DNA from 2 places in the Aeromonas veronii genome. Region 1 is predicted to be linked to the other one. Evidence: predicted binding sites of a transcription regulator. Region 1 holds the regulator's gene; the other holds the start of a gene.

Region 1 (7,637 bases):
GGTGTGCCGGTGCATGAGCGGCCGGGCTCCCTGCCAAGGCCCTCCAGCCCCACTGAATCGCCGCCATCAAGCAGCAACTTCAACTGCAAAACAGAGAATCCATAGCAAAGTACAACTGTCATTTTCAACCAGACAGAGACTTGCACTGCCTACAAGAAGCCGGATTGGGCCAGTTTTTCCAGGGTCAGGGTCGAGCCGCTCTGTTCCTGGGCCCTGCCCTGCATCAGCCGCTCCAGATAGCGGGCTATCTGATCCACCTCGAGGTTCACCTTATGGCCCGGCTTCCAGTTCGCGATCGTGGTCTCCTGGGCGGTGTGGGGCACTATGGTGAGGCGGAACAGATTGCCCTCTACGGCGTTGACCGTGAGGCTGATGCCATCCACCGCGATGGAGCCCTTCTCGGCGATGTAGCGGGCAAGATCGGTCGGTGCCGCAATCCAGTACTCGATGGCGCGGCCGCTGCCGGACTTGCTCTTCACCTCGCCGATGCCATCCACGTGGCCCGAGACCAGATGGCCGCCGAGGCGGGAGGTCGGCATCAGGGCTTTTTCCAGATTGACCGCATCCCCCACCTTGGCCTCGGCAAAACCGGTGCGGGACAGGGTTTCCAGCGACACGTCGGCGGTATAGCTCTTGTCGCCGAGGGCCACCACGGTCAGGCAGACACCGTTGGTGGCGATGGAGTCGCCCAGCTTGACGTCACTGAAGTCCAGGGTCGGGGCATGCACGGTGAGGGCCATGTCCTCCCCCTGACGACGCAGGGCAGCCAGGGTTCCCATGGCTTCGATAATTCCGGTAAACATGCAGATCACCTTGATGACGGGGCCTGACCCCGTCTCTGAAAATGTGGAAAGTGCGCCTCGCAGGTCTAGGTGGTCGTGGTGAGGATATAGCCCTCACACGGCCACCCAGCCTTGAAGCGCGTGGCTAGGCAATCTTGCCCGTGATGCGGATTGCCTGGTTCAATCGGCCACCCGCCGCACCTTTTTGAGCCGGCGCCAGGCGGCTGGTTAAGCAATTTTGGCCGTGATGCGGATATCCTGCCCCACCAGCCGCACATCCTTGAGGTTGAGCTTGGGTGCCTGGAACAGCCGGGTCAACTCGGGCAAGTGGAACAGACCACGTCCCTCATCGCCCAGGAGCTTGGGCGCCTGATAGAGCACCAGTTCGTCCACCAGCCCCTTGCCGAGCAGGGCACCGCACAGGCGCGGCCCCGCCTCCACCAGCACGGAGTTGATGTTGCGCTTGGCCAGCAGCATGAACAGGCTCACCAGATCCAGCTTGCCGTCGAGCAGCGGCAGCTCCAGCTGCTGCACCCACTCGGGCCAGTCCCCGTCCACCTTGTGACGAGCCAGCAGTACGGGCCCCGTGGTCTTGAACAGAGGCAAGTCCGGGGTCAGCCGGTTCTGGGAGTCGATAACCACCCGCAGCGGCTGGCGCAGGGTTTCCTTCGGGTAGACCGCCTTCACCGAGGGGGGCAGCTCGTCCCAGCGCACGTTGAGCGAGGCACCATCGGTCAGCACCGTCTCGGCACTCGACAAGACGGCGTCGTGGCGGGCACGCAGGCGCTGCACATCGGCGCGGGCCAGGGGGCCGGTTATCCACTGGCTCTCGCCGCTCGCCATGGCGGTGCGACCATCGAGGCTCGCACCCAGCTTCACCGTCACCTGAGGGAAGGCGGTGCGCATCCGCTTGAAGAAGCCGGGATTCAGGGCCTCGGCCTCGGCGCTCAGCAGGCCGAAGTCCGCCTTGATGCCCGCCTCGGAGAGCATGCGCAGGCCGCGCCCGCCCACCTGGGGATTGGGATCCACCATGGCGGCGACCACCCGGGTCACCCCGGCCTTGATCAGCGCCTCGGCGCAGGGCGGGGTGCGGCCGTGATGGGAGCAGGGCTCCAGGGTCACGTAGGCGGTAGCGCCACGGGCCTCTTCCCCGGCGGCGTGCAGGGCATAGACCTCGGCGTGGGGTTCACCGGCACGCTGGTGCCAGCCCTCTCCCACCACCACGCCCGCCTTGACCAGCACGGCGCCGACGCAGGGGTTGGGGGCCGTGGTATAGCGACCGCGGCGGGCCAGCTCGAGGGCCCGGTTCATCCATTGATAATCGTCTTGACTAAACATCTGGGCTCCCGTTCAACGCGAGAAAATAGGGGTTCTAACGCATTCTGTGGGTGGGTGGGTGGCTGGCTTACTTCTCCAGCTTGGCAATCTCTTCACCAAATTCGCGGATATCTTCGAAGCTGCGATAGACGGAGGCGAAACGGATATAGGCCACCTTGTCGAGGCTCTTGAGCTCGTCCATCACCAGGTTGCCGAGCAGCTGGGAGGCCACTTCCCGCTCGCCGGTGGCGCGCAGGCGGGACTTGATGTGATTCACCCCCTTCTCGATCGCCTCCATGCTCACGGGTCGCTTCTCCAGCGCCCGCAGAATGCCGCCCCTGAGCTTCTCCTCGTTGAAGGGCTCGCGGGAGCCGTTTGACTTGATGATGCGGGGCATCACCAGTTCGGCCATCTCGAAGGTAGTGAAGCGCTCGTGACAGAGCAGACACTCGCGGCGGCGGCGCACCTGATGGCCTTCCGCCACCAGACGGGAATCGATCACCTTGGTATCAACGGCACTACAGAACGGGCAATGCATCAGACCTCCGGCGCACACTCCAGGAAACTAAGGGACACCTGCCACTCGGGTCAGGATCTTGGCCTGCCAGTGTAACACGGCCACCCAAAACCGGTAAAAGCCCAGAAAAAACAATGCCACCCGAGGGTGGCATTGGCATGTTCGAGGCACTCAGTCGTCATAGGGCAGGCTGTCGGGATCACAATCCACATAATCGGGCGCCGGATCCTGCGCAAACTGCACCGCGTGGATGTGCGTGTTCCCCAACATCAGCGCCTTGCCGACCCGATGCATGCCATCCATGACCCGGCCCGCGCTGTCGAGAATGATGGGATAGGCGAGATCGGCGGCCAGCATCAACTGACAATGCAGGGCGATGCTGCGCACCGTGGGCGCCTCGCTGCCGTGACCGTACCAGTGCTCCTTGTCCAGCTCCGTTATCTGAGCCAGCGGCAGGGCTCGCACCGGCAACCCGCGGCCGAGCCTGATCAGCCGGCGCACATCCCAGGCCAGCAGCCCCTCCGGGCTTGGGCGAAAGTGATACTGGGCGCGGACGGACGAGACAAGGTCGTCATCGCTAAGCGAGGTCTGATTGGGCATAGGCTGATTCTCTTGGCTGGCTGGGCACGGCGCCCAGGTGACGCCCCCCTATCAACAACAATGCCACCCGAGGGTGGCATTGTTTTATACCAGAAACACTGGCTTATCAGGCATAGACCGGCAGACGACGGCAGATATCCAGCACCTGCTCGCGCACGTTGGCCAGTACTTCGTCGTTGTCGTGGTTGTCCAGTACATCGCAGATCCAATGGGTCAGCTGGATGGACTCGGCTTCCTTGAAACCGCGACGGGTGATGGCCGGGGTACCGATACGCACACCCGAGGTCACGAAGGGGGAGCGTGGATCGTTCGGTACCGCGTTCTTGTTGACGGTGATGTTGGCTTTGCCGAGGGCCGCATCGGCCTCTTTGCCGGTCAGCTCACGACCGATCAGATCCACCAGCATCAGATGGTTGTCGGTGCCGCCGGAGACGATCTTGTAGCCACGCTCGATGAAGGTGGCGGCCATCGCCTTGGCGTTCTTCACCACCTGGGCCTGGTAGGTCTTGAACTCGGGCTCGAGGGCTTCCTTGAAGGCCACGGCCTTGCCGGCGATGACGTGCATCAGCGGGCCGCCCTGACCACCCGGGAAGACGGCGGAGTTCAGCTTCTTGTACAGATCTTCGTCGTCGGCGGCGGAGAGGATCAGGCCACCACGGGGACCGGCCAGGGTCTTGTGGGTGGTGGAGGTGACCACGTGGGCATGGGGCACGGGGTTCGGGTAGACGCCAGCGGCGATGAGACCGGCCACGTGAGCCATGTCGACGAACAGATAAGCACCGACCTTGTCGGCGATCTCGCGCATCTTGGCCCAGTCAACCACGCCGGAATAAGCGGAGAAGCCGCCGATCATCATCTTCGGCTTGTGTTCAACCGCCAGACGCTCCATCTCGACGTAGTCGATCTTGCCGGACTCATCGATGCCGTAGGGAATGATGTTGTACAGCTTGCCGGAGAAGTTCACCGGGGCGCCGTGGGTCAGGTGACCGCCGTGGGCCAGGTTCATGCCGAGCACGGTGTCGCCCGGTTGCAGCAGGGCCATGTAGACGGCGCTGTTGGCCTGGGAGCCGGAGTGCGGCTGCACGTTGGCATAGGTGGCGCCGAACAGTTCCTTGGCGCGCTCGATGGCCAGGGTCTCGACCACGTCCACATACTCGCAACCACCGTAGTAACGCTTGGCCGGATAGCCTTCGGCGTACTTGTTGGTCAGCTGGGAGCCCTGGGCTTCCATGACGCGGGGGCTGGTGTAGTTCTCAGACGCGATAAGCTCGATATGCTCTTCCTGACGACGGGTCTCGTCTGTGATGGCCTGCCACAGCTCTGGATCATAGCCGGCGATGGTCATGTCACGTTTCAACATCCGTATATCTCCTGAAAATCGTTTGCGCGATAGGTGAAGTGGGCCGCGGCATTGTAACGTGAGCGGGATCAAAGAGACAGTCCAACCACCTAAAAAAATGTTGAATCCATGTTACTAAAGGCGAATTTCATCCCTCGGTGGCCCCCGCTTTCGCCATCAGCCAGCGCCGCAATCCATGGATCGCCGCCTCGAATGCCGGGGTCAGGGAGCGCGGATCCCCCTCCTCCGCTTCCAGCTCGGCGCAGCGCTCCGCAAACTCGGTCAATCCCAGCGCCAGGGCGCTGCCCTTGAGCTTGTGGGCCAACTGGCGATGCACCTCACCGGGTTCGCTCATGGCCAGTTCGGCCACCAGTTCGGCGCCTTGCGACTCGAACAGGGCGACCAGTTGGCGAATGCGCGGCAGACCCAGCACCGGCAGATCCGCCTCCAGCACCCCATTGTCCGAAGCGGGGTCTGTCTCCCTTGCTGACTCGCCGGATCCTGTCTTGCATTGACGGGCGATGGCGCTGGCCAGGGTTGCCAACCGCATGGGCTTGCCCACGAAGTCGGCGAAGCCGGCAGCCAGGCAGTGACGAATATCTTCGGGATACATCTGGGCCGAGACCGCGATGGCAGGCAGGGGGCGTCCATGGACCTCCTCGCTGATGGCATCGAGATCCTCCCGCAGACTGATGCCGTCCATGTCCGGCAGGTTGATGTCGAGCAGGGCCAGATCGAAGGGGCGCTCACTGATCCAGGCCAGCGCCGTGCGTCCATCCTCCGCCAGGGTGACCCTGTGGCCGAGGCGCGCCAGCATGCCCTGGGCCACCAGGCGATTGATCTCGTTGTCCTCCACCAGCAGGATCTGCCGGGGCTGACTCAGCATGACGGGCTGGGGCTCGGCGGGCAGCAGGGCCGCCGAGCGTTGCAGCGGCAGGCTGAAGCTGAACCGGCAACCTTCCCCCGGCTGGCTGCTCAGCTGCAATTCCCCTCCCATGGCGCTCACCAGCCGTCGGCTGATGGCAAGACCCAGCCCCGTGCCCCCCTGATGGCCGAGATCCCGCTTGCGCTGGCGGAACGCCTCGAACACCGCCTGCTGCTCCTCTGCCGGGATACCGGGGCCGGTATCCTCGACCACGAACTCGATGCAGGGCTCGGCACAGGGACCGGCGCACCCCAGCGGCATCACGGACAGGGTGATGCGCCCCGTGCGGGTGAATTTGACCCCGTTGCCCAGCAGGTTCCCGATCACCTGGCGCAGTTTGCCCATGTCCCCCTCCACCACGGCAGGCAGGGTGTCACCGTAATTCAGTTCGAGGCACAGCCCCTTGGCCTCGGCCTTAGGCCGAAACAGGGTGCAGAGATCCTCCGCCAGTTGCCGCAGCGGGAAGGGCTCCCGGCGCGCCTCCACGTGCCCCGCCTCAATCTTGGAGTAATCGAGGATGTCGTTGAGGATCTCCAGCAAAGATTCGCCGCTGTGGCCGATGGCGGCCAGATAGCGCTGCTGTTCCGGGTTTAAGCGGGTATCTTCCAGCAGGCTGAGCCCCCCCAGGATGCCGTTCATGGGAGTGCGGATCTCGTGGCTCATGGTGGCGAGGAAGACGGACTTGGCCCGGTTGGCCTGCTCCGCCTCATCCCTGGCCTGGCGCTGCTTCTCCACCTCCTCGTTGAGGCGCTGGTTGGCATGGCTGAGCTGGCCGGTGCGCTCCTCGACCCGGGACTCCAGCTCCCGTTGATAGCGGCCTAGCTCGATGGCGTTGTCGCGAAACACCTGCAAGGCCCGGCCGAGTTCGGCCAGCTCGTCCTGGCCCTGGTGCATGCCGGTTGCCTGGGGGGTCAGATCACCGTGCGCCAGCCGGCTCATCCCCTCCACCGCGTGTTGCAATGGCCAGACGATGCGGCCGTAGACCATGCGCCACATCAGCAGGATCAGCAGGCCCAGGGTGAGCAGGCCGATCAGTACCAGGGCGCTGGCCAGCAGTTGCAACTGCTCGCGCAGCACTTGCTGACTCTGGCTGAGGGCCTCCCGGGTTCCCGCCACCAGGCTGTCGACCTGGCGGTTGAGGCTGCCCATCATCACCTCGTTGGCCGAGGCCAGCACTCGCAGCGCCTCCCCTTTGCCTATCCAGTCGCTGCGCAGTTGCACCAGCTTGTCGCTCTGTGCCAGCAAAGCCAGCGCCTGCTCCACCGAGGCCCGGCGGCCGGGATCCGTCACCGCGCCCGCCCGCAGTTGCAAGATGGCCAGGGCCTTGCGGCTCTCCTGTTGCAGCTCCTGCAAGGCGGGTTGCTGTTCGCTGCGCCAGATCTCCTCGATGCGCTGCTGCTGCATCAGGGTGCGGTGACGCAGCTCCGTCATCTGCTCCAGCCAGTCGAGATCCTGTTCCAGCAGCCGATCCAGCGCGGCATCCGCCTGTTTGCCCTGCAACCGATAGAGGGAGCCCATGCCCGCCACCATCACGGTTTCGGCGTTCTCCATCTGGCTGCGGGCGAGCTCCGCCGCCTCCCCTGCGGCCTCCACCAACCGGGTACGCAGCGCCCCGCCTTCGGCCATGAGCGTGAGCCGCTCCCCCACCAGCCAGCCCTGCTGGCCGAGATTGCCGATGATGGTCTGGCTGAGGCGGTGCAACTGCGCCAGCTCCCCCTCGGTGCCGAGTTGCTCCAGTCCCTGCTGCATTTGTTGACCCAGCAGGGTCAGCAGGCGTCCCTGATGTTCCCGCTCGGCTTCGCTGCCCGCCATGGCCAGCAGGTGGGAGGCGTTCTGGATCTCGCCGCCAAGGCGCGCCAGAGTGCGGGCGCTCTCCTGGCCCGCCAGGGTCTGCTGCACCCCCTGCTCCAGCTGGCGCAGACGATTGAGGCCAACCCAGCCGAGCAGGGAGGCACTCAGGGTCAACATGGCCATCAGGGAGAAGGCCAGCAGCAGTTTGCCACCCAGGCCGGAAAACATTCTCACGGGGGATCCCTTGGTTATGGTCGATTTTGTCCGGATAATACGGCCTCACACTTTAACAAAACCCTCTGCCATGCGAAGCCTCTCTCTGTGCATTCTGCTAGTCCTGCTGGTTCGCCCCGCCGTCGCCTTCGA
Region 2 (7,637 bases), 1.4 Mb from region 1:
AGAAGACGTACTTGTCATCGCTGTACTCTTTCACCGGCAGGATGGCGGTGATGCGTTCACCCTCTTCCAGCGGCAGCAGGTTGATAATCGGACGGCCACGGGCGCCACGGGACGCCTCCGGCAGCTGATACACCTTGAGCCAGTAGACCTTGCCACGGGTGGAGAAGCACAAAATGGTGTCATGGGTGTTGGCCACCAGCAGACGCTCCACGAAGTCCTCTTCCTTGATCCGGGTGGCCGACTTGCCACGACCACCGCGGCGCTGGGCCTCGTAGTCGGAGAGCGGCTGATACTTCACATAGCCCTGGTGAGACAGGGTAACCACCACGTCTTCCGGGGTGATCAGATCTTCGATGTTGATCTCGGCACTGGACATGCTGATCTCGGTGCGACGTTCGTCGCCGTACTGCTCGCGTACCGCCAGCAGTTCATCGCGGATCACTTCCATCAAGCGTTCCGGGCTTGCCAGGATGTGCAGCAGCTCGGCGATAAGGTCCAGCAGAGACTGATACTCTTCCAGGATCTTCTCGTGCTCGAGGCCGGTCAGCTTGTGCAGACGCAGGTCCAGGATGGCCTGGGCTTGCTGTTCAGTCAGGTAGTAGTGACCCTCACGAATGCCGAACTCCGGCTCCAGCCACTCGGGACGGGCCGCGTCGTCACCCGCTTTTTCCAGCATGGCGGCCACGTTGCCGAGCTCCCAGCCACGGGCAACCAGCTTGGCCTTGGCGTCCGCCGGGGTGTCGGAGTGACGGATGAGCTCGATGATGGGGTCGATGTTGGCCAGCGCAACCGCCAGACCTTCCAGGATGTGGGCCCGATCCCGCGCCTTGCGCAGTTCGAACACGGTCCTGCGGGTCACCACCTCACGGCGGTGCAGCAGGAAGGCATCCAGGATCTCCTTGAGATTCATCACCTTGGGCTGGTTGTTATCGAGCGCCACCATGTTGATGCCGAACGTGGTCTGCATCTGGGTGTGCTTGTAGAGATTGTTCAGCACAATCTCGCCGGACTCGCCGCGCTTGATCTCGATAACGATGCGCATGCCGTCTTTATCAGACTCATCGCGCAGGGCGCTGATGCCCTCGATCTTCTTCTCTTTGACCAGCTCGGCGATCTTCTCGATGAGCCGCGCCTTGTTCACCTGATAGGGGATCTCGTGGACGATGATGGTTTCGCGACCGCTCTTGTCGTCCACTTCCACCTCGGCCTTGGCCCGCACATAGACGGAACCACGACCGGTACGGTACGCCTGCACGATGCCGGAGCGACCGTTGATGATACCGCCAGTGGGGAAGTCCGGGCCGGTGACATAGGTCATCAGCTCATCGATGGTGAGATCACCATTTTCGATGAGCGCCAGACAGCCGTTCACTATCTCGGTGAGGTTGTGAGGAGGAATGTTGGTCGCCATGCCCACCGCGATACCGGAGGAGCCGTTGATCAACAGGGTGGGAACCTTGGTGGGCATGACAGCCGGGATCATCTCGGTGCCGTCATAGTTCGGCACCCAGTCCACGGTCTCTTTGTCCAGATCGGCCAGCAGCTCGTGGGAGATGCGCGCCATCCGCACTTCGGTATAACGCATGGCGGCGGCGTTATCGCCATCCACCGAACCGAAGTTGCCCTGACCGTCGACCAGCATGTAACGCATGGAGAAATCCTGCGCCATGCGGACGATGGTGTCATACACGGCACTGTCGCCATGCGGGTGATATTTACCGATTACGTCACCGACCACACGGGCCGATTTTTTATAGGGCTTGTTCCAGTCGTTCCCCAACTCGTTCATTGCATACAGAACGCGGCGGTGAACCGGTTTCAAGCCATCACGCACATCCGGCAGAGCTCGTCCTACGATCACGCTCATGGCGTAATCCAGATAGGAACTCTTGAGCTCTTCTTCGATGTTGACCGGCGTGATCTCTCTGGCCAGATCGCTCATAGAAAGCCTTAATCCCTAATTAGTTGTTCTTTGGCTTAAACAGCGCGACATGGTAACACAGCGCGTGAAAGACCTTAAGCCGCAAATCAGGCTGGTTTGACAAAGTGCGTCCGTTATAATGCCCGCCAGGACAATAGATTGCGCGCCTCTCCCCCCTTGCGCGCCCCTGCCACAGGATCCATGAAAATGAACGCTGATGCCAATGTCGATCTGACAGAAATCGCCAAATTTGAAGCCATTGCCTCCCGCTGGTGGGATATGGAGGGCGAGTTCAAGCCGCTGCATCAAATCAACCCCATCCGCCTTGACTGGATCACCGACAAGAGCGGTGGCCTGTTCGGCAAGCGCACCCTCGACATCGGTTGCGGTGGCGGCATCCTCGCCGAGAGCATGGCCCGCCGTGGCGCCAAGGTGACGGGCATCGACATGGGCAAGGAGCCGCTCGGGGTCGCCCGCCTGCACGCCCTGGAAGCCGGAGTGGAGCTCGAGTATCGCCAGATCACCGCCGAGGCGCACGCCGCGGAAGTGACTGAGCAAGGGCCCAGTGGCCAGTATGATGTGGTCACCTGCATGGAGATGCTCGAACACGTGCCGGATCCGGCGTCCGTGATGCGGGCCATCGCCACCCTGGTGCGCCCGGGCGGCCAGGTGGTGGTCTCCACCATCAACCGCAACCCCAAGGCCTATCTGATGATGATCCTCGGCGCCGAGTACCTGATGAAGATGGTGCCCAAGGGCACCCACGACCACAAGAAGTTCATCACCCCGGCGGAGCTGTGCCGCATGGGTGAAGCGGCGGGCCTGGTGGTAGAGGACATGAGCGGGGTGCACTACAACCCCCTCAGCGGCCACTTCAGGCTGGGGGCCAACGTGGACGTCAACTACATGGTGAGCTTCACCCGTCCGGAGCAAGGCTGATGAGCGCCGCCAACCAGGCGCCCCTGCGCTGCGTGCTGTTTGATCTCGACGGCACCCTGCTCGACACGGCCCCGGATCTCGGCGCCGCCGTCAACCATGTGCTGATAAGCGAAGGCTTTGCACCACTCTCTGACGACATCATCCGCCAGACCACTTCCCACGGGGCGCTGGGGCTACTCAGGGCCGGCCTTGGGGACGAACTGCTTGAAGAACTCGGGGCGACACGCCTTCGCACCGCCCTGCTCGACTACTACGCCGCTCACCTCTGTGTCGGCACCCGCCCCTATGACGGCATGCTGGATCTCATCGAATGGCTCGAAGAACAGCAGCTGCCCTGGGGCATCGTCACCAACAAGCCGGGCTTTCTCACCGAGCCGCTGCTGGCCGCCCTGCCGGCGCTGGCGGGCTGCGGCGTCACCGTCAGTGCCGACACCCTGCCGGTGCGCAAGCCCGACCCCGCCCCCATGTATTTCGCCTGCGAGCAACTCGGGGTGGATGCGGCGCACTGCCTCTATGTGGGGGATCACGTGCGCGACATCGAAGCGGGTCGCAATGCCGGCATGCGCACCGCGGTAGCGGGCTGGGGCTATCTGCACGATGACGAGGATCCCGCCGGCTGGGGCGCGGATCTGCATTTTGACACGGTACAGGCTCTGCACCACTGGCTGCGCTACGAACTGAGCTGAATCTGGCACATCGATTGATGGATATGGCCGGCACCTTATCGGGGCCAGGCATCCGTCGATGAACGCGCAAGACGTCACGGCAAAACTGTTGAACATCACGAAGGGGAGCCGGGTCGGGCTCCCCCTTTTCCTGCGTGGCCGTCAGCCATTTCAGCCGGATCGGACAGCTTTTGTCCCTTGCCGTTCAAGGGATAACCAGCCTGAATTTGCTAGTAAAACCGACCCATTTTCGCAAGCAAAAAAAGTTATTTTAATTTTCCATCTTCGATCTTCGGACTTGCATTTGACGGATCAGACGCATGAAAACCCACTCACTGTGAGCAGTCACTAACAGATCCCATAACACCCACAATTTATCCACAGCAATGAGGTTATCCACACGTTGCAATACGGGGACGACCTCACTATCTTGTAGTTCGCATTAAAAATAACACTATATCTTGTGATTCATCGCGCAGTACGCCCCCACTCTTTACCAAGCCAGGTCCGTGGGGAGCGTGGCGCGATGGTTTTTCGGGAATCAACCGATGCCGGCAGGTATCAGCTAATAAGGGTCATCAGCCAATGAACTTGTTTGTGACGAAGCGTAACGGACACAAAGAACCCATCGATCTGGATAAGATTCACCGCGTGCTCGACTGGGCTGCCGAGAAGCTCGACAACGTGTCGGTCTCCCAGGTGGAGCTCAAGTCCCACATCCAGTTCTATGACGGTATCCGTACCGCCGACATCCACGAGACCGTCATCAAGGCTGCCGCCGACCTGATTTCCGAACAGAGCCCGGACTACCAGTACATGGCCGCCCGTCTGGCCATCTTCCACCTGCGCAAGAAGGCTTACGGCCAGTTCGAGCCGCCCCACCTCTATCAGCATGTCGCCAAGCTGGTGGACATGGGCAAGTACGACAAGCACCTGCTGACCGACTACACCCAGGCCGAGTTCGAAGAGCTCAACGCCTATCTGGATCACTGGCGCGACATGGACTTCTCCTACGCCGCGGTCAAGCAGCTGGAAGGCAAGTACCTGGTACAGAACCGCGTCACCGGCGAGATCTACGAGAGCCCGCAGTTCCTCTATATCCTGGTGGCGGCCTGCCTCTTCTCCAAGTACCCGAAAGATACCCGTCTTGACTACATCAAGCGCTTCTACGATGCGGTCTCGACCTTCAAGATCTCCCTGCCCACCCCCATCATGAGCGGTGTGCGGACCCCGACCCGTCAGTTCAGCTCCTGCGTGCTGATCGAGTGCGATGACAGCCTGGACTCCATCAATGCCACCGCCAGCGCCATCGTACGTTACGTCTCCCAGCGCGCCGGCATCGGCATCAACGCCGGCCGCATCCGCGGTCTGGGCAGCCCCATCCGTGGCGGCGAAGCCTTCCACACCGGCTGCATCCCCTTCTACAAGTACTTCCAGACTGCCGTGAAGTGCTGCTCCCAGGGCGGCGTGCGCGGCGGTGCGGCCACCTTGTTCTACCCGCTGTGGCACACCGAAGTGGAAAGCCTGCTGGTGCTGAAAAACAACCGCGGCGTGGAAGAGAACCGGGTCCGTCACATGGACTACGGGGTGCAGATCAACAAGCTGATGTACCAGCGCCTCATCAAGGGCGGCGACATCACATTGTTCTCCCCCTCCGACGCCCCTGGCCTGTATGACGCCTTCTTCGCGGATCAGGACAAGTTCGAGGAGCTCTACGTCAAGTACGAACAGGATCCGGCCATTCGCAAGAAGACTCTGAAGGCCGTGGATCTGTTCTCCCTGATGATGCAGGAGCGTGCCGGCACCGGTCGCATCTACATCCAGAACGTGGATCACTGCAACACCCACAGCCCGTTCGATCCGGCTGTCGCCCCGGTGCGCCAGTCCAACCTCTGCCTCGAAATTGCGCTGCCCACCAAGCCGCTCAACAACGTGGATGACGAGGATGGCGAAATCGCCCTGTGCACCCTGTCCGCCTTCAACCTCGGTGCCATCGAGAAGCTCGAAGACCTGGAAGAGATGGCAGATTTGGCCGTCCGCGCCCTGGATGCCCTGCTCGACTATCAGGATTATCCGCTGAAAGCCGCGCAAAAAGGCAGCATGAATCGCCGCACCTTGGGGATTGGGGTGATCAACTATGCCTATTATCTGGCAAAAAATGGTGCTCGCTACTCCGACGGTTCCGGCCTCGCGCTGACCCACCGTACCTTCGAGGCTATCCAGTACTACCTGCTGAAGGCCTCGGTGCAGCTGGCTCGCGAGTTCGGCCCCTGCCCGGCCTTTGGCGAAACCACCTATGCCCAGGGGATCCTGCCCATCGATACCTATAAAAAGGATCTGGACGCCCTGTGCAACGAACCTCTGCACCTGGACTGGGAAGCGCTGCGCACCGAGATCAAGACCGTGGGTCTGCGCAACTCCACCCTGACCGCCCTGATGCCGAGCGAGACCTCCAGCCAGATCTCCAACGCCACCAACGGCATCGAGCCGCCCCGTGGTCTGGTCTCCGTCAAGGCCTCCAAGGATGGCATCCTCAAGCAGGTGGTGCCGGAATATCACCGCCTGAAGGATCAATACGAACTGCTGTGGAAGCAACCGAGCGTCGATGGTTACCTGCAGCTGGTCGGTATCATGCAAAAATTCGTGGATCAGGCGATCTCCGCCAATACCAACTATGATCCCGCCCGTTTCGAAGGCAACAAGGTACCGATGAAGCAGCTGCTCAAGGATCTGCTGACCGCCTACAAATACGGCCTCAAGACCCTGTACTATCACAACACCCGTGATGGTGCGGACGATGCCCAGACCGATCTGCAAGATGACGGTTGTGCTGGCGGCGCCTGTAAGATCTGATGAACCGGGCGGGAGCATGAAGCTCCCGCCTTCCTGTTTCCCCCATTTCGCGACATTCGACAACCATGGCCTATTCAACCTTCTGCCAGACCCAAAACGATCAACTCAAGGAGCCGATGTTCTTTGGCCAATCGGTCAACGTGGCCCGTTACGATCAACAGAAACACGACATCTTCGAGCGGCTGATCGAGAAGCAGCTCTCCTTCTTCTGGCGCCCGGAAGAGGTGGACGTCTCCCACGATCGCATCGACTATCAGGCCCTGCCTCCCCACGAGCAGCACATCTTCATCTCCAACCTGAAGTACCAGACCCTGCTGGATTCCATCCAGGGTCGCAGCCCGAACGTGGCGCTGCTGCCGCTGGTCTCCATCCCGGAGCTTGAGACCTGGATCGAGACCTGGGCCTTCTCCGAGACCATCCACTCTCGCTCCTACACCCACATCATCCGCAACATCGTCAACAACCCGGGCCAGGTGTTCGATGACATCGTCACCAACGAGCAGATCCTCAAACGCGCCGGCTCCATCAGTCACTACTATGACGATCTGATCGAGGCCACCGCCCTCTATCACCTGCACGGGGAAGGCACCCACAGGGTCGGTGATCGCGAGCTGACCATCACCCTGCGCGGCCTGAAGAAGAAGCTCTATCTGTGCCTGATGAGCGTCAACGCCCTGGAGGCGATCCGCTTCTATGTGAGCTTCGCCTGCTCCTTTGCCTTCGCCGAGCGCGAGCTGATGGAGGGCAACGCCAAGATCATCAAGATGATCGCCCGCGACGAGGCCCTGCATCTGACCGGCACCCAGCACATGCTGAACCTGATGCGCAGCGGCAACGACGATCCGGACATGGCCGAGATCGCGGTCGAGTGCGAGCAGGCCTGCTTCGAGATCTTCAAGGAAGCTGCCATCCAGGAGAAGGAGTGGGCCGAGTACCTGTTCCAGGACGGCTCCATGATCGGCCTGAACAAGGACATCCTCTGCCAGTACGTGGAGTACATCACCAACCTGCGCATGAATGCGGTGGGCCTGCAGCCGGCCTTTGCCGGTGCCAAGCAAAACCCCATTCCCTGGATCAACACCTGGCTGTCGTCCGACAACGTGCAGGTCGCCCCCCAGGAAGTGGAAGTCAGCTCCTACCTGGTCGGCCAGATCGACAGCGAAGTGCACGCCGATGATCTCGGTGATTTCGAGCTGTGATGAGACTTGGGGCTTGTCGCGCCATGACGGGCAGCGGGTGTCGACGCGCTGGCATGCGTG

What was found. Region 1 encodes NrdR, which represses ribonucleotide reductase genes. Its sites were predicted from a motif close to CACNNTATANNGTG; they were not measured.
Region 2: a site for NrdR is predicted at 3,978-3,991, ahead of nrdA (class 1a ribonucleoside-diphosphate reductase subunit alpha). Genes of this name have one in related genera too.

What each region holds. Positions count from the first base shown of each region.
Region 1 covers NZ_CP157875.1:3,510,428-3,518,064, forward strand. The annotation lists gene ABNP46_RS16165 (riboflavin synthase) at 150-803, opposite strand; gene ribD (bifunctional diaminohydroxyphosphoribosylaminopyrimidine deaminase/5-amino-6-(5-phosphoribosylamino)uracil reductase RibD) at 1,011-2,120, opposite strand; gene nrdR (transcriptional regulator NrdR) at 2,188-2,637, opposite strand; gene ABNP46_RS16180 (hypothetical protein) at 2,788-3,216, opposite strand; gene glyA (serine hydroxymethyltransferase) at 3,323-4,576, opposite strand; gene torS (TMAO reductase system sensor histidine kinase/response regulator TorS) at 4,704-7,505, opposite strand; gene torT (TMAO reductase system periplasmic protein TorT) at 7,576-7,637, shown strand, end outside.
Region 2 covers NZ_CP157875.1:2,133,494-2,141,130, reverse strand. The annotation lists gene gyrA (DNA topoisomerase (ATP-hydrolyzing) subunit A) at 1-1,942, opposite strand, end outside; gene ubiG (bifunctional 2-polyprenyl-6-hydroxyphenol methylase/3-demethylubiquinol 3-O-methyltransferase UbiG) at 2,129-2,860, shown strand; gene ABNP46_RS09825 (HAD family hydrolase) at 2,860-3,546, shown strand; gene nrdA (class 1a ribonucleoside-diphosphate reductase subunit alpha) at 4,111-6,378, shown strand; gene nrdB (class Ia ribonucleoside-diphosphate reductase subunit beta) at 6,444-7,577, shown strand.